2 linked regions of the Methylosinus trichosporium OB3b genome follow. The protein of the gene in region 1 interacts with the protein of each later gene in a pairwise test. Links are inferred from orthologs where the notes say so. Each region holds a gene or a part of one and is shown on either strand. Other genes may lie near its edges.

Region 1 (8,644 bases):
CGACGCCGCATCGCGGCAAGCGCAACGAGCCGGCCTATGTCGCCGATACGGCGCGCGTGCTGGCGGAGGTCAAGGGCGTCTCCTTCGAGGAGATGGCGGCGCAGACGACCGCCAATGCGCTGCGGCTGTTCGCCAAGATGACGCGGCCGCAGGAGGATGCGAGCCAGAAGGCTCGCGGTCCGGGCGCGGACCGCCAGTCCTCGCAGGCGGCCGAATGAGCCTCGTCGTCACCATCCTCGGCTGCGGGTCGTCGGGCGGCGTGCCGCGCGTCGGCCAGGGCTGGGGCGCGTGCGACCCGAGCAATCCGAAGAATCGCCGCCGGCGCTGCTCGATCCTGGCCGCGCGAACGACGGGCGAATCGCGCACCAATGTGCTCATCGACACGTCGCCGGATCTGCGCGAGCAATTGATCGACGCTGCGGTCGATCATCTCGACGCCATCTTGTTCACGCATCCGCACGCCGACCACACTCATGGCGTCGACGATGTGCGCGGGCTGGTGCTGGAGAGCGGCCGCCGCATTCCGGCCTATCTGGACGAGCCGACGGCGAAGATGCTGACCTCGCGGTTCGACTATATCTTCGAGACGCCTCCCGGCAGCTTTTATCCGCCGCTGCTCGACGAGCATCGCATCCATCTCGGCCGCGAGATCGCCGTCGACGGGCCTGGAGGCGTCGTCGAGGCCATGCCGTTCCGGCTCGATCACGGCGACATGGACGCGCTCGGCTTCCGCATCGGCGGACTGGCCTACACGCCCGACCTCAATTCGGTGCCGAAGGAGAGCTTCCGCCATCTCGAGGGGCTGGATGTCTGGATCATCGACGCGCTGCGCCACAAGCGGCACGGCACGCATCTCTCCGTCGGCGAGGCGCTGGAATGGATCGCCCATTTCAAGCCGCGCCGCGCGATCCTGACCGATCTGCATGTCGATCTCGACTATCACGCGCTCGCTGCAATGCTGCCGGAGCATGTGACGCCGGCTTATGACGGCCTGCGAATCGAGCTCTGACCGGCGGCGCCGCGCGCCAATCCTTCCTTATCCATGATTCGAGTCCGGCGGCGACGGCGCCGCCGGGCATGATAGCGTTCGGGGCCAGTTCGGAAACTCGAGCGGCGCGCCCGCCTCCGCCAACCCGCGTTTTTAGGTTCCATAATATCGATTATGCGAATCATATGCGCCCAGACGATTGATCCTGCGAGGACTTCTCCGATCGCTCGAAGGTCCCGCCCCTGTTGGACGCCGATCGGCTCGGCGAGCGAGCGACGAGCGCGCCGCCGGCGCCGCCGAGCCGCGCGATTATGTTCATAGAGGATTGAATTCAAAGAGAGCCGAGCCCTCGACCAAAAGCGGGGCTCGGGAAATTTCCGGCGTTCCGCGATTTCAACTAGCCAGGACGGTCGATTTTCTGGTAAAAAGGCCATTGCGCGGGACTATATGGCATTCAACTGGCACAGTTACCAACGCAGCGGATCCGGCTCTCCGATAGAGGCCGGCGGCTTCGCGCGTCGTCGGGGCTCCGGCCCCCGACGAGAGACCGTGCATGTGGCTATAGCGGTCTTCAGGCGGATGGCGGAGACGAGTACATACACATGAGCAGCAAAGGTCGAGATTTCCGGGGCCCCAGGAAGCGCGGGTTCGACGACGACGCCCCTTACAGCTATGACGCGCCGCGGCCGAGCCGGCCGCCGCGTTCGCCGTTCGGAGGCGGCGGTTTCGCCGATTCGGCGCCGCCCCCGACTGGCAACGAGCCCACCGTCGACGCCGTCGTCAAATGGTTCAAGCCCGAGAAAGGCTTCGGCTTTGTCGAGCTCGGCAATGGCACCGGCGACGCCTTCCTGCATATCGGCGCCGTCCAGGCCGCCGGCTATGACGCTCTGCCTCCCGGCGCCAAGCTGAAGGTCACCGTCACCAGCTCGGTCAAGGGCCAGCAGGTGTCGCGCGTGCTCGAGGTCGATCTGTCCAGCGCGACCAGCGAGCGAGCCCCCCCGTCACGCGGCGGCGGGTTCGATCGTCCGCCGCGCCGGCAGGCTCCCGATCCGTCGACGGCCGTGTCGGTGTCCGGCAAGGTCAAATGGTTCGACGAGACCAAGGGCTTCGGCTTCGTGCAGTCGAACGACGGCGGCAAGGACGTCTTCGTTCACATCTCGATCCTCGGCCCCTCCGGCGTCAATCATCTCGCCGAAGGCCAGCCGGTGACGATGCAGGTCGTCGACACCGCCAAGGGCCGTGAGGCCCTGTCGATCACTCTGGACTGATCGCGCGCCACGTCGAGGCGATAAGCCTCGAGACCGACAAGACGCTTCGGATTCGTTGGACGGGTCCGAGGCGCTGTCGTTGCAAGGCGGTTCGCCCCGGACCCTCGGACCGACTGCTGCCTTGGGCGGAAAGGCTTAAGGCGTCGTCGATGCCGACGCCGTCAGTCTAGAGCAAAAGCCCGCGCCTTTGCCAGTCATTCAACGCGCGCCCATGCGTCAAAACACCGCGCCGCCGCCTTTTTTCGTGAAGCACCGAAAGAGGAGCACATGACGCAGGACCGTCTCGCGCGTCTCCTCGACATTATGGCCGCCTTGCGGACGCCCGTGACCGGCTGTCCCTGGGACCTCGAGCAGAATTTCCGCTCCATCGCGCCCTACACGATCGAGGAGGCCTATGAGGTCGCCGAGGCGGTCGAGCGCGGCGATCTCGATGATCTGAAGGATGAGCTGGGCGATCTGCTGCTTCAGGTCGTGTTTCACGCCCGCATGGCCGAGGAGCGGCGCGCCTTCGCCTTCGGCGATGTGATCGACGCCATCGCCGCCAAGCTGGTGCGGCGCCATCCGCATGTGTTCGGCGACGCGACCGCGGCGAGCGCCGATGCAGTGGTGACGCAATGGAATGCGATCAAGGCGCGCGAGAAAGCGGCGCGCGCCGACGCCCGCGGCGAGGCCGCTGCGCCGAGCCGGCTCGAAGGGGTTCCGCTCGCTCTGCCCGCGCTTACACGCGCGGTCAAATTGCAGCGCAAGGCCTGCGAGGTCGGCTTCGACTGGAACGACGCGCGGTTGGTGCTGGCGAAAATTCGCGAGGAGACCGAGGAGGTGGAGCAGGAGTTGCTGGCCGGCGCGCCCTCGCCCGCTCTCACCGACGAGATCGGCGATCTTCTGTTCGCCGTCGCCAATCTGGCGCGGCATGTCGACGCCGATCCCGAGCAGGCGCTGCGCGGCGCCAACGCCAAATTCGAGCGGCGCTTTCGTTTCATCGAGCAGGCTCTGGCGGAGCGCGGCGGCGATCCGGAGAGCGCGACGCTCGACGAGATGGAGGAGCTCTGGCGGGCGGCGAAAGCGGCCGAGCGCGCATGAGCGCAGTCGCTGAGAACGCGCTCGAGATGCGAGCCTGAAGACTCGCGGTCCAACGCGCGCGACCCGAAGCTTGCGCACCCCGAATTGCTTTTTCCGCTCAATGCGCGCCGTTGGAGAAGAAGCCGAGCGTCACGACGCCGGCGACGATGAGGCCCATGCCGGCGAGCTCTCCGGCGTTCAGCGTCTGGCGAAAGGCGAACCAGGCGACGGCGGCGATCAGCGCTTGGCCGACGCCCGACCAGATCGCATAGGCGACCGCCACCGGAATGCTGCGCAGCGCCAGCGACAGCAGGAAGAAGGACACCCCATAGCCGATCACGACGATGATCGAGGGCAGGAGCCGCGAAAACCCTTCGCTCGATTTCAGCGCCGACGTCGCCGCGACCTCGGACAAAATGGCGACCGCCAGAAAAATGCGATCCATCGGAAATCCCTTTCGTATCGATGTGAGACTCCAGGCCTCGTCCTTTGGATGTAGCGAGCCTCGAGAGCGGCCTGAAGGCTCGCGGTCCAGGGGGCGGGCTCCGGACCGCGAGCCTTCAGGCTCGCCCTTTTGCCCCCATCACTTTATCTCCCGGCGTGGCGCCGTTCGGCCGCGCCCTGAAAAACCTCGGCCTGCGGAAAACGCCGCGTCACCGTGTCGAAGCGCTCCGGGGCGACCCGCACCACGAGACGCGCGCTTCCATCGGCGAGCGTCTCGCGGCCCAGCACCTCGGCATGCGAATGCAGCCAGGCGAAGCCTTCGCCATCGGCGGGATCGAGCGCGATCTCCAGCTCGACGCGCCCCTCGGCGAGACGCTGCTCGATCCGCTCCAGCAGCGCCTCCAGCCCCTCCCCGGTCAGCGCCGAGACGAGCGACGGACGCTCCCTGCCCTGCGCGCTTTCCGCGGCGACGGCGAGCGCGGCGAGCCGCTCGGGATCGAGCGCGTCGATCTTGTTCCACACTTCGAGAATGCGCGCGCCGGCCTCGCCCGAGAGGCCGAGCTCGGCGAGGATCGCCTCGACATCCTCGGCCTGCGCCTCCCAATCCTCATGCGAGACGTCGCGCACATGCAGCACGACATCGGCGAGCATCACTTCTTCGAGAGTGGCGCGGAAGGCGGTGATCAGCATGGTCGGCAGATCGGAGATGAAGCCCACGGTGTCCGACAGCAGAACTTTCGCGCCATGCGGCAGACGGATCTGCCGCAAGGTCGGATCCAGCGTCGCGAACAGCATGTCCTCGGCGAGCACGCCGGCCTTGGTGAGCCGGTTGAACAGCGTCGATTTGCCGGCGTTGGTGTAGCCGACCAGAGCGACGACCGGATAGGGAACCTCGCGGCGGTTCTTGCGATGCAGGCCGCGTGTGCGCTTCACCTGCTCGAGGTCGCGCTCGATGCGCGCCATGCGCTCCTCGATCAGGCGGCGGTCGGTCTCGATCTGCGTCTCGCCGGGACCGCCGAGAAAGCCGAAGCCGCCACGCTGGCGCTCGAGATGGGTCCAGCTGCGCACGAGGCGGGATTTCTGATATTCGAGATGGGCGAGCTCCACCTGCAGCGCGCCCTCCTTGGTGCGGGCGCGGCGACCGAAAATCTCGAGGATGAGGCCGGTGCGGTCGATGACCTTGGCGCCCCACGCCTTCTCGAGATTGCGCTGCTGCACCGGCGAGAGCTGGCAATCCATCGTCACCAGCGTCGCCTCGGCGTTCTTCACGGCGTCGGCGATCTCCTCGACCTTGCCCTTGCCGAGAAAGGTCGACGGCCGCACCTGCGACAGCGAGACCAGGATCGGCTCGGCGATGTCGAGGTCGATCGCCTCGGCGAGGCCGGCCGCCTCGGCGAGGCGCGCCTGTGGATCTCGCGTGGCGAGATCGGCGGCGCCGCCGCGCGTGAGATAAGGGCCGACGACGAGCGCGCGCGTGCGGTCATCCTCCCGCCCCGGCGCGCGGCCTTCAGAACCTGAGCCTCTATCGTTCAATCCATCCTCGACGGTCGCCAGCCTGCGTCATCACTTCGACGCCCCCAGGAGAGCGAGCCTGAAGGCTCGCGGTCCAAAGCGCGCCCCTGGACCGCGAGCCTTCAGGCTCGCCTCTCGAAGCGCCCGATCGGAAAGCGCTCTAGCATTCTCTCGTTTGAGCGAATTCTGGTCGATCGAACGGTCCCGTTCGATCGGAAAGCGCTCTAGCGCTGCTTCTCCGCGGCCTCGGAATCGTCTCCCGGCTCGAACATATGGATCGGATGACCGGGCATGATAGTGGAAATCGCATGTTTGTAGACGAGCTGCGAATGGCCGTCGCGCCGCAGCAACAGACAAAAATTGTCGAACCAGGTCACAATGCCTTGAAGCTTGACGCCATTCACGAGGAAAATCGTGAGCGGAACCTTGTTTTTCCTCACGAAGTTCAAAAAAGTATCCTGCAGGTTCTGCGCGCGTTCCGAGGACATCGGCTATCCTGTTCTCTTTTTTTCGTTTCCGGGCGACTTCCGCCGCTCACGTCCCATCCAAGTCGTCCGGCGCCGCATTAGAGACCGGGGCCGCGCATTGCGCAAGCCGCGAGTCTGCGCGCAGCCGCCCTCCCTCGGTCGGCTGGACTCTGCGGATCGTGGCCGAACGTTGCGACGCAACTGCGACGGCGAGCTTCGCCTCCACTAGCCCGTCTTATTCATGAAGGCGCTGTTGGAAGGGTGGCGAGCGTAGCATAGATCACTGAAACGGCGTAGGATTTGGTTGTTGACACCAACCCTTTCCCGCTGCACCGGCCTGCCACGCCCGCCATGACAGACGATACGTTCCCCGCCTTCTCGTTTCCAGCCGTCCAGGGCAAGAAAATCACAGCCGCTTTCGACGGCGGCCGCATCTCCTCGGACGGCGGCGTCATGCTGCTCGCCATGGCGGAGCGCCGGCTCGGCGTCGCCGAACGGCTGGCGCGCTGCTTTCCCGATCGCCGCGATCCTGCGCGCATCACCCACACGCTCGCCGATATGATCCGCGCCCGCATCTTCGCGATCGGCTGCGGCTATGAGGACGCCGACGATCTCGATTTTCTGCGCTCCGATCCGGCGTTCAAGCTCGCCTGCGGGCGCCTGCCCGACACGGGCCGCGATCTCGCTTCGCAGCCGACGCTGTCGCGGCTCGAGAACGCGCCGGCCCTGCGCGACGTGATCCGCCTGACCTATGCGCTCGTCGACCAATGGATGGCCTCCTACGAGAAGCCGCCATCTTCGGTCACACTCGACATCGACGACACCTGCGACATCGCGCATGGCCATCAGCAATTGTCGTTGTTCAACGCCCATTATGACGAGCGCTGCTTTCTGCCGATCCATGTCTATGACACCGAGCAGAGCCGTCCCGTCGTTATGATCCTGCGCCCGGGCAAGACGCCGTCCGGCGTCGAGGTGAGAGCGCATCTGCGCCGGCTCGTGCGGCATATCCGCAAGTCTTGGCCGACGACGGGCATCCTGTTTCGCGGCGACGGGCATTATGCGCGGCCCGAGGCGATGGCCTGGTGCGAGGATCACGGCGTCGATTACGTCTTCGGCCTTCCCGGAACCAAGCCGCTGTCCAAGAAGGTCGAGGAGACGGCGGACGCCGTCCGCGTCGAGCGCGCCCTCGACGACAAGGACGTCGTGCGAGGCTATGCCGAGACGCGTCACCGGGCCAAGTCCTGGGACAGAGAGCGCCGCGCGATCGCCCGCATCGAGGCGACGCGGCTCGGCCTCGACATTCGCTTCATCGTCACCAATCGCGCGCATGGCGCGCCGCAATGGCTCTATGAGAGTCTCTACTGCGCGCGCGGACAGGCGGAGAATCTCATCAAGCTGCACAAGACGCAGCTTTGCTCCGATCGAACCTCGTGTCGTTCGGCGCTCGCCAATCAGGTGCGCCTCGTCCTGCACACCGCCGCCTATTGGCTGATGCTCGGCGTGCGCGACGCGATCCCGCGCCCGCGCGACCTCGCCAAAGCCGAGTTCTCGACTCTGCGCCTGCGATTGCTGAAGATCGCCGCGCGCGTGATCGAGACCGCGAGCCGCGTGCGCCTCGCCTTCGCCGCCGCCTGCCCCGAGGCCGATCTCTTCTGCTCCATGCCGGCGGCGCTGCTCATGCCCGCAGGACCATGATCGACGGGGCGGCGCGCCCCCTCTCGTCTCTCCCATTCCTCCCAACGCGTTCCCGAAAGTGCGATCCTCGAAGCGGTGAAAAAGCCGAACGCCCCCGCGCGGCCCGCGAGCCGAACGGCCCGACGATGCAAAAAATCGGACCGTCACGAATAAGAGGGGCTAGAGCGAAACAGCGCCCGAGCCAATAGGAAACTTTCACAAGCTCTTGTAACGCCGCGATTTGCGGCGGAAAGCTCTCATTCGATGCCGAGCGACTTCAATTTTCGATGCAACGCCGAGCGCTCCATGCCGATAAATTCGGCCGTACGTGAAATATTATTGCTGAAACGGTTGAGCTGGGCGATCAGATATTCCCGCTCGAACACTTCGCGCGCCTCGCGCAGCGGCAGGCTCATCAGTTTCTCGCCGCGCACGCCCGCCGGCGTCGCCGGCACAAGCTCGCCGACATCCGGCGGCAGCATGTCAGCGGTGATCTCGGCGCCGGCGTCGCCCACGGCGAGGATCATCAGCCGCTCCACATTATTGCGCAGCTGGCGAATATTACCGGGCCAATCGTGCAATTGCAGCACGGCGAGCGCGTCGGAGCTGATCTTGCGGCGGGCCATGCCGGTCGTCGCCGAGAGCTGCTCCATGAAAAAATCGATGAGCTCGGGAATGTCCTCGCGCCGCTCGGCGAGCGAGGGCACGCGGATCGGCATCACCTGCAGCCGATGGAACAGATCCTCTCGCAGCGTCCCCTCCTCGATCGCGGCGGGAAGATCGCGGGCGGAGGAGGAGATGATCCGCACATCTACTTGCACGCGCGTCGTTCCGCCGACGCGCTGGAACGTCTGCTGCTCGACTAGAACGCGCAGAATCTTGGACTGCGTGTCCTTGGGCATATCGGCGATCTCGTCGAGGAAGAGCGTGCCGCCATGGGCCTCCTCGAGCGCGCCGATCTTCAGCGGGCCGTCGCCGCCCTCGCGGCCGAACAGCTCGATCTCCATCGTCTCCGGCGTGATGGTCGCCGCATTGATGACGACGAAGGGCCCGCCGGCGCGCGCCGAGGCGGCGTGGATGCAGCGCGCCGCGAGTTCCTTGCCCGAGCCCGGCCGGCCGGTGATCAGGACGCGCGAGTTGACCGGCGCGACGCGAGCGATCAGCTGCTGCAGCTGATGCGCGGGCAGCGAGCTGCCGACGATGCGGTCCGAGGCGCCGGAGCGCTGGCG
Region 2 (8,784 bases), 2.3 Mb from region 1 along the record:
TTGTCGCGCATACGGGACTGACGGGCCGGCCGAAGCGGAGAGAAATCATGGCGGCGTTTTTGAGCTTCAATCCGGCTGAATTCTTGAATACTTTGATTTCATTGAGTGTTGCGCTTCTGCTCGGCACGCTGATCGGCGCCGAGCGACAATATCGGCAGCGCACGGCGGGTTTGCGCACCAATGCTCTGGTCGCACTCGGCGCCGCCGCTTTCGTCGATCTCGGCCTGCGGCTCAACGGTCAGGTCGGCGCGACCCAAGTGCTGGCCTATATCGCCTCTGGCGTCGGCTTTCTCGGCGCCGGCGTCATCATCAAGGACGGCGCCAATATCACAGGCATCAATACGGCGGCGACGATCTGGTGCTCGGCGGTGACGGGCGCCTTCGCCGGCGCCGACCATGAGGCCGAGGCGGCGCTGATGGCGGTCTTCACCCTTATCGGCAACATGTTCCTGCGTCCGCTGGTGCATCGCATCGAGCGCGCGCCGCTGGACGAGCGCGCGACCGAGGCGATCTACCGCCTGCATGTGACGGTCACCCAGACGCGGCGCGACGCGCTGCGCGATCTGATGGTGGAAAAGCTCGAAGCGGCGAATTATCCGGTCCGAGACATAGAGGAGCTGGAGCGCGGTGACGAAGAGGTCGAGCTCATCGCCATTCTGACCTCGACCAGCGTCGATCCGAAGGAACTCGACGCCGTGGCCGCCGATCTCGGCAAGATCTCCGGCGTCGAGCATGTGAGCTGGACCGCGCAGACGAGCGAGTGAAAATAAGCAGGCTCTCGACGCTGCACCCCTTCTCTCGCAAGGCGGGAGAAGTTGGCCCGGCGAAGCCGGGTCGGATGAGAGTCCTTCAGGCTCGCGTCGATTCGATAGGCGTGCGAGGTCCGGCAGCCGAACAGCGCCTTTTTCTGAGGCGCCCTCATCCGACCTCGCTTCGCGAGGCCATCTTCTCCCACACGCGGTCACACGCGGGAGAAGGGCGAGCCCACATTATTCGTCTTTCAGCCCGTCAGTCTCCGGCACAGCCCGTCCAGCTGCTCGAGCGTCGTATAGCGAATGCGCAGATCGCCTGACTCCCCTCGGTGCTGAATGCTCACATTGAGGCCGAGCGCGTCGGTCAGCATTTTCTCGATCGCGATCGTATCAGCGTCCTTCTCGACACGCGACTTGCGCGGCTTCGCCTCGGTCGCGCCGGATTCGCGCTGCGCCAGCTGCTCGACGTCGCGCACGCTCAGCCCATCGGCCACCACCTTGCGCGCGACGGCGTCCGGGTCCTCGACCGCCAGCAGCGCGCGCGCATGGCCCGCCGAAATTGCGCCATCGCTGACGAGGCGCCGCGTCGCCTCCGGCAGATTGAGCAAGCGAATCGTATTGGCGACATGCGAGCGGCTCTTGCCGATAATGCGGGCCAGCTCAGTCTGCGAATAGCCGAACTCGCCGCTCAGCCGCTCATAGCCGCGCGCCTCCTCGATGGCATTGAGATCGGCGCGCTGGACATTCTCGATGATGGCGAGCTCCAGCGCCTCGCGGTCGTCGGCCTCATGCACCAGCACCGGCACATCCGACAGATTGGCGAGCTGAGCGGCGCGCCAGCGGCGCTCGCCGGTGATGATCTCATAGGCGTCGGCGACGCCGGGAACGGTGCGCACCAGGATCGGCTGAATGATCCCCTTCTCGCGGATCGAGGCGGCGAGATCGGCGAGATCATCCTCGCCGAAGGCGACGCGCGGATTGCGCGGATTGGGACGCAAAAATTCGATCGGAACCTTGCGCTGGCCGCGCGCCCGCTCCACCGCCGGCGTCTCATCGCCAGCCTCTCCGATGAGGGCGGCGAGGCCGCGCCCCAATCGCGTGCGAACTTCCTCGGCCATGTCGTTATCGCCTCTTTCAAATCCGGCCGCGCGTCAGGCCGCGCGCAGCTGCTTCTCGCGCTGGATCACTTCGGTCGCGAGCTTCAGATAGGCCTGGCTGCCGCTGCATTTGAGATCATAGAGCAGCACCGGCTTGCCATAGGATGGAGCCTCGGACACGCGCACATTGCGCGGAATCACCGTCTCATAGACCTTATCGCCCATGAAGCGCCGCACATCGGCGACCACCTGGGTCGCGAGATTATTGCGCGGATCGAACATGGTCAGCACGATGCCGTGAATCGTCAGCCGAGAATTCAGCGTCTTCCTGACCTGATCGACCGTCGACAATAGCTGCGACAGACCTTCGAGCGCGAAGAATTCGCATTGTAGCGGCACGACGACCGAATCGGCGCTGGCCAGCGCATTGATCGTCAGCAGATTGAGCGAGGGCGGGCAGTCGACCAGAACATAGGTGAAAGCCGGAATCTGCTCGTGACGCTCGGCGGCCATCAGCTCGGCGACGGCGCGCTTCAGGCGAAAGGCGCGATCCTTGTCGCCGGCGATCTGCAATTCGACGCCGAGCAGATCGAGCGTGGAGGGAGCGATCGAGAGGCGCGGAACGGCGGTGGCGACGATCGCATCGGCGAGGCTGCTCTCGCCGAGCAGCACGTCATAGGTGGAGATTTTGCGCGCCTTGCGATCGACGCCGAGGCCGGTCGAGGCATTGCCTTGCGGATCGAGATCGATCACCAGAACGGTCTCGCCCACAGCGGCGAGCGCGGTGCCGAGATTGATGGCGGTGGTCGTCTTGCCGACGCCGCCCTTCTGATTGGCCATCACCAATATGCGGGGCCGAGGAACTCCGGTCACGTCAGACTCCAAAATCCCGCGCGATGGCGATGATGCGTCCGGACGAATGCGTGCGGCTCGCGAAAGTTCTGATGTCGAAACTATCTGCCGCCCGTGAGTCGGTCAATTCGGCGGCCCAATCTTCGCCTTTCAAAAACACGCCGACAGCGTTTTTCAACAAGAGTTCGCGCGACCAGTCGACGAGTTGAGACAGGGGAGCCAGCGCGCGGGCGGTGACGCCGACGACGCGGTCTTCGAGCGAGGGCAGAATAGATTCGATTCGACCGAGATGAATCTCGGCCGCGGCCCCTGTTTCACGTGAAACGGCGCGCAGGAAGGAAACCTTGCGCTGATCGCTCTCGATCAAATGAACGCGAGCGCCGGGACGATCCTTCAGGCAAATGGCCAGCACCATTCCCGGAAAGCCGGCGCCGGCGCCGAGATCGGCCCAAGTCTCGATTTTGGAAACAGCGTCGATATTGGGAAAGGCGTCGAGGATTTGCGCCGAATCGGCAAAATGCCGTGTCCAGAGATGCGGGAGCGTTCCGGCGGCGACGAGATTGGTCGACTTCTGCCATTTGCGCAGCAGAGCCTCATAGGTCTCGAATTCGCGAATATGGCTGCGCAAGGCCGGCGCCAGCGCCAGCGCCTCGTCGCGATCGCGTGCGGCGTCACGATCTCGACTCACCCGCGTCGCGCCCGTGCGGCGAGAAGGGTCAGAGCGGCCGGCGTGATCCCTTCGATCCTCTGCGCCTGACCAAGCGTGCGCGGGCGCAAAAAGGCGAGCTTCGCGCGCAGCTCCGCCGACAGGCCGCCGATCTGGCGATAATCGATCGTCTCCGGCAGGGTCAATTGTTCGTCGCGCCGATAGGCGTCGATGTCCGCGGTCTGGCGCTCGAGATAGACGGCATAGCGCGCGTCGGTCTCGACTCGCGCCGCCGTCTCGTCGTCGATCGAGCACAGCTGCGGCCAGATGTCGCGAAGACGGACGAGATCGATTCCCGGATAGGACAGAAGCGCGAAGGCGCTACGCCGCTGTCCATCCTGATTGATCGGCAGGCCATGCCGCGCCGCAGCCGCGGTGGTCAGCGTCAGTCCGTCCAACAACGCGCGCGCGTTATCGAGCCGCGTCCTTCGCTCGCCGAACGCGGCGGCGCGCTCGGCGCCCACACATCCGATCGCGAGACCGCGCGGCGTGAGCCGCTCATCGGCATTGTCGGCGCGCAGCGACAAGCGGTATTCGGCGCGCGAGGTGAACATGCGATAGGGTTCGCTGACGCCGCGGGTGACAAGATCGTCGATCATCACGCCGATATAGGCCTCGGCGCGATCGAACAGGATTGGCGCGCCGCCGCTGGCGCGCACCGCGGCGTTGAGCCCGGCGACGAGACCCTGCGCCGCCGCTTCCTCATAGCCGGTCGTGCCGTTCAACTGGCCGGCGAAGAACAGTCCCTCGATCTTCTTCGTCTCGAGGTTTGCGCCGAGCTCGCGGGGATCGACGAAATCATATTCGATCGCATAGCCCGGCCGCAGAATGTGCGCCTGCTCCAGCCCCTCTATGCTACGAATGAAATGATGCTGAACCTCCTCCGGCAGCGAGGTGGAAACGCCATTCGGATAGACAGTATCGTCGTCGAGCCCCTCCGGCTCCAGAAAAATCTGATGCGCCTCGCGGTCGCCGAAACGCGTCACCTTATCCTCGATCGAGGGACAATAGCGCGGGCCGGGACCGGAAATTGCGCCGCTGCGCAAAGGCGAACGATCGAGATTGTCCAGAATGACTTTATGCGCCGCGGCGTTGGTGCGGGTGATGTGACAGTCGATCTGCGGATTGCCGATACGGGTCGTCAGAAAGGAGAAAGGTTCCGGCGTCTCGTCGCCGCTCTGCCGCTCGAGCTTCTCCCAGGCGATGGTCCTGCCATCGAGCCGCGGCGGCGTGCCGGTCTTCAGCCGCCGCGTCGCAAAGCCGATCCGGCGCAAATCTTCGGCGAGGCCGATCGCCGGCTGCTCGCCCATGCGGCCGGCCGGAATTCGTTTCTCGCCGATATGGATGACGCCATTCAGGAAGGTGCCAGTGGTCAAGACGACAGCGCCGGCGCGCACAACCATGCAGCCGATCTCGACCCCGCAGACGCGCCCATCCGCGACGACGAGCCGTTCTACCGCGCCTTCGACGACGTCCAGTCCCGGAATTGCAGCGATCGCGGCCTGCATGGCGGCGCGATAGAGCTTTCGATCCGCCTGCGCGCGCGGGCCGCGCACCGCGGGCCCCTTGGAGCGGTTGAGGAGACGGAATTGAATGCCGGCGGCGTCGGCGACGCGCCCCATGAGTCCGTCGAGCGCATCGATTTCGCGAACGAGCTGGCCCTTGCCCAATCCCCCGATCGCCGGATTGCAGGACATGGCGCCGATGGTGTCACGCGAATGCGTGACCAGAACCGTGCGCGCGCCGAGCCGGGCGGAAGCAGCTGCAGCTTCGCAGCCTGCATGTCCGCCGCCGATCACGATCACGTCATAGGATGAACGGGTCATGCTCTCCAATCCGAGAATTCATCCGCCAATATTGTCGTCATGGCGAAGCGGCGAAGAAAACCAGACGCCGCGCTGTGGCGCTGGATTGCTTCGCTTCGCTCACAATGACGGCCCAGTCGACGCCTGTTTCACGTGAAACAGCCCCTATTTGCCGATGCAGAATTGCGCGAAGACTGCATCCAGCACATCCTCCACATCCACAGACCCGACGATCCGACCGAGCGCCCGATTAGCGGCGCGTAAGTCCTCGGCGACGATCTCCAGCGGCTTGCCTGGCTCCAGGCACACGCGAAGCGCGGCGGCCGCTTCTTCCACCAGCCGCCGGTGCCGCTCACGCGTCAGCACAGCGCTCGACCCGTCGCCGAGGCGCCGCTGGGCGCGCCACCGAATTTCGGCGATCAAGGCCTCCAATCCAAGCCCCGTCTGCGCCGAAATTGCAAGATCGCACGCTCCCGCCGCACGAATATCGGTTTTGGTGGCGAGGCGAAGGCTGTCCGCGGCGCCGGCCACGATCTCTTCCCCCACCAGTGTCTCACCGCCCTCGGAGAGCCATAGCAAGAGATCGGCCTCTCCGATCCGCGCCCGCGTCCGCGCGACGCCCAGCCGCTCGATCTCATCCTCGGCCTCGCGCAGGCCAGCCGTATCGACCAAGGTCACCGGCAAGCCGCCGAGATCGAGATGAACTTCGATCATATCGCGCGTCGTGCCGGGAATGGCCGAGACGATCGCCACATCGCGACGCGCCAAAGCATTCAACAGCGTCGACTTTCCCGAATTGGGCGGCCCGAGCAGCAGAACCAGAAAGCCATCGCGGAGCCGTTCCGCCGCCGGCGCCTGTCGCGCCATCTCTTCCATGTCTCGCGCCTGAGGCTCGAGCAAGGGCCGCAGCTGCTCCGCCGGGTCGCGCACATCGCCCTCGTCGGAAAAATCCAGCTCGGCCTCTACGAGGGCGGCGCCGCAAATCACCGCCTCGCGCCAGCCCTCGACGCGACGGCGCAATCCGCCGCCGAGCGCCTGCAGCGCTTGACGACGCTGACTCGCCGTCTCCGCATCGATCAGATCGGCGAGGCCTTCGACCTGCGACAAGTCCATGCGGCCATTGGCGAAGCTGCGCCGCGCGAATTCGCCCGGTTCCGCGAGGCGCAGCCCCGGAGTCTCGGAAAAAAGAGTCAAGAATCCGTCAATCACGGCGCGACCGCCATGAATCTGCAACTCGGCGTAATCTTCGCCGGTCGGCGAGCTCTCGACAGGAAAAAACAGCAGCAGCCCGCGATCGATCGTCTCCCCCGACCGCGGGTCGCGCAAGCGCACGTAATGAGCAAAGCGAGGCGTCGGCGTGAGCCCGGCCACCGCCTCCACGAGCGGCGAGACCAAAGGCCCCGACAGCCGAATCACGGCGATCGCCGCACGGCCGGCTCCACTCGCCAGAGCAAAGATCGTGTCGCTCGACATCGTTGGTCCCGGAAAAACGTTTCGTTCCGCGTCGCTCTACCGAGTTTCGCCACCGACCGAAAGAATTTCCGAGTCCGTCCCGACGCCGCGCCTCAGGTGTTCATCGAATCGAAGAAAGCGGCGTTGCCCTTCGGCGTCTCGCGCAGCTTGCCGAGCAGGAACTCGATCGCATCGACCGTGCCCATCGGATTGAGGATGCGGCGCAGCACATACATCTTCTTGAGGATGTCCGGCGGCACCAGCAGTTCTTCCTTGCGCGTGCCGGAGCGGGTGATGTCGATCGCCGGGAACACGCGCTTGTCGGACACTTTGCGGTCGAGAATAATCTCCGAATTGCCCGTGCCCTTGAACTCCTCGAAGATCACCTCATCCATGCGCGAGCCGGTGTCGATCAGCGCCGTGGCGATGATGGTCAGCGAGCCGCCCTCCTCGATATTGCGCGCGGCGCCGAAGAAGCGCTTCGGCCGCTGCAACGCATTGGCGTCGACGCCGCCGGTCAGCACCTTGCCGGAGGAGGGAACCACGGTGTTGTAGGCGCGGCCGAGACGGGTGATGGAGTCGAGAAGGATCACCACGTCGCGACGATGCTCGACGAGGCGCTTGGCCTTCTCGATCACCATTTCCGCAACCTGCACATGGCGCACGGCCGGCTCGTCGAAGGTCGAGGAGACGACCTCGCCCTTCACCGAACGCTGCATGTCGGTCACTTCCTCCGGACGCTCGTCGATGAGCAGAACGATCAGATAACATTCCGGATGATTGGTGGTGATCGACTGCGCGATATTCTGCAGCAGCACGGTCTTGCCGGTGCGCGGCGGCGCGACGACCAGCGCGCGCTGGCCCTTGCCGATCGGCGCCACGAGATCGATGACGCGGGCGGAGAGATCCCTGCGGGTCGGATCCTCGATCTCGAGCTTTAGGCGCTCGTCCGGATAGAGCGGCGTCAGATTGTCGAAGGGGACCTTGTGCCGGATCTTCTCCGGGTCCTCGAAATTGATCGAGTTGACCTTCAGCAGAGCGAAATAGCGCTCGCCCTCCTTGGGGCTGCGAATCATGCCTTCGACGGTGTCGCCGGTGCGCAGGCCGAAGCGACGAATCTGCGAGGGCGAGACATAGATGTCGTCCGGCCCGGCAAGATAATTGGCGTCCGGCGAGCGCAGGAAGCCGAAGCCGTCCTGCAGCACCTCGACGACGCCCTCGCCGACGATCTCGACCTCGCGACCGGCGAATTGTTTCAGAATCGCGAACAGCAGCTCTTGCCGACGCATGAGCGAAGCATTTTCGACTTCATGCTCCTCGGCGAAAGCGAGCAGCTCGGCAGCGGATTTTGACTTCAGGTCTTGAAGCTTGATTTCCCCCATGTGGGACAATCCTCGACGAAATTTTCACGGTAGGTGGGGCTGTGGGACGCGGCAGGTGAGGGCGGGAAGCAAGGTCCCGAAGCGCCGGTCAGTTCCGGCGGTCGTCTGGAAGACGATCTGCCTGTGGTGAGCGATTCAAGCAATTAATCCGTTTCGCCGAAGAACGCAACACGAATGGGAACGCGTCGTGACGAATTTGTGAATCATTAAAAAAGTCAATAGCTTCGGCCGCGCGAGCGCGCGGCCTGCCGGAGCTCGCTCAGAAGGGCTTCACGATGACGAGAATCACGATCCCGATCATCAGCACGGTCGGCACCTCGTTGATCGCGCGATAGAAACCCGCCGGTCGCGTGTTGCCGTCGCGCGCGAAGACGCGGGTCAGATAGCCGAGATAAAAATGCGCGCCGGTGAGCAGCACGACCAGAGCGAGCTTGGCGTGGAACCAACCGGCGCCGTGAAACTCCCCCAAATAAATGAGCGCCAGCCCGGCGAGCCAGGCGACGCCCATGGCGGGCGCCATGATGTAGCGTGCGAGCCGCCGCTCCATCTTCTTGAACAGCTCCGCCTGCGCGCCGGTCCCGACCTCGGCGTGATAGACGAACAGCCGCGGCAGATAGAGGAGCGCCGCCATCCAGGCGATGATGGCGATCACATGAAGCGCCTTGATCCACAAGAACATCGCCTTATCCCCTGTTGCGAATGCGATCGACCAGACGGGCGACATGGTCGAGCGGCGTT

What was found.
Region 2: the proteins of hfq (region 1) and rho interact in binary tests that used the Escherichia coli proteins (3 or more experiments, as listed by UniProt). The link is inferred for Methylosinus trichosporium OB3b from one-to-one orthologs.

The regions. Positions count from the first base shown.
Region 1 is NZ_CP023737.1:325,831-334,474, forward strand. The notes cover bases 4,128-6,808. They hold hfq (RNA chaperone Hfq), read right to left. Parts: upstream 5,760-6,808; coding sequence 5,496-5,759; downstream 4,128-5,495. Other genes in these bases: hflX (GTPase HflX), read right to left, coding at 4,128-5,292; CQW49_RS01640 (IS1380 family transposase), read left to right, coding at 6,090-6,808. Outside these bases: CQW49_RS01605 (TatD family hydrolase), read left to right, coding at 1-218; CQW49_RS01610 (MBL fold metallo-hydrolase), read left to right, coding at 215-1,009; CQW49_RS01615 (cold-shock protein), read left to right, coding at 1,591-2,256; mazG (nucleoside triphosphate pyrophosphohydrolase), read left to right, coding at 2,524-3,336; CQW49_RS01625 (DMT family transporter), read right to left, coding at 3,434-3,760; more of hflX, read right to left, coding at 3,904-4,127; more of CQW49_RS01640, read left to right, coding at 6,809-7,436; nitrogen assimilation response regulator NtrX, read right to left, coding at 7,673-8,644. UniProt on the Escherichia coli protein: RNA chaperone that binds small regulatory RNA (sRNAs) and mRNAs to facilitate mRNA translational regulation in response to envelope stress, environmental stress and changes in metabolite concentrations.
Region 2 is NZ_CP023737.1:2,658,577-2,667,360, forward strand. The notes cover bases 5,913-8,733. They hold rho (transcription termination factor Rho), read right to left. Parts: upstream 8,047-8,733; coding sequence 6,778-8,046; downstream 5,913-6,777. Other genes in these bases: mnmE (tRNA uridine-5-carboxymethylaminomethyl(34) synthesis GTPase MnmE), read right to left, coding at 5,913-6,685; hemJ (protoporphyrinogen oxidase HemJ), read right to left, coding at 8,306-8,725; hemE (uroporphyrinogen decarboxylase), read right to left, coding at 8,730-8,733. Also shown: CQW49_RS12780 (MgtC/SapB family protein), read left to right, coding at 48-764; CQW49_RS12785 (ParB/RepB/Spo0J family partition protein), read right to left, coding at 1,001-1,870; CQW49_RS12790 (ParA family protein), read right to left, coding at 1,904-2,689; 16S rRNA (guanine(527)-N(7))-methyltransferase RsmG, read right to left, coding at 2,724-3,389; tRNA uridine-5-carboxymethylaminomethyl(34) synthesis enzyme MnmG, read right to left, coding at 3,386-5,233; more of mnmE, read right to left, coding at 5,378-5,912; more of hemE, read right to left, coding at 8,734-8,784. UniProt on the Escherichia coli protein: Facilitates transcription termination by a mechanism that involves Rho binding to the nascent RNA, activation of Rho's RNA-dependent ATPase activity, and release of the mRNA from the DNA template.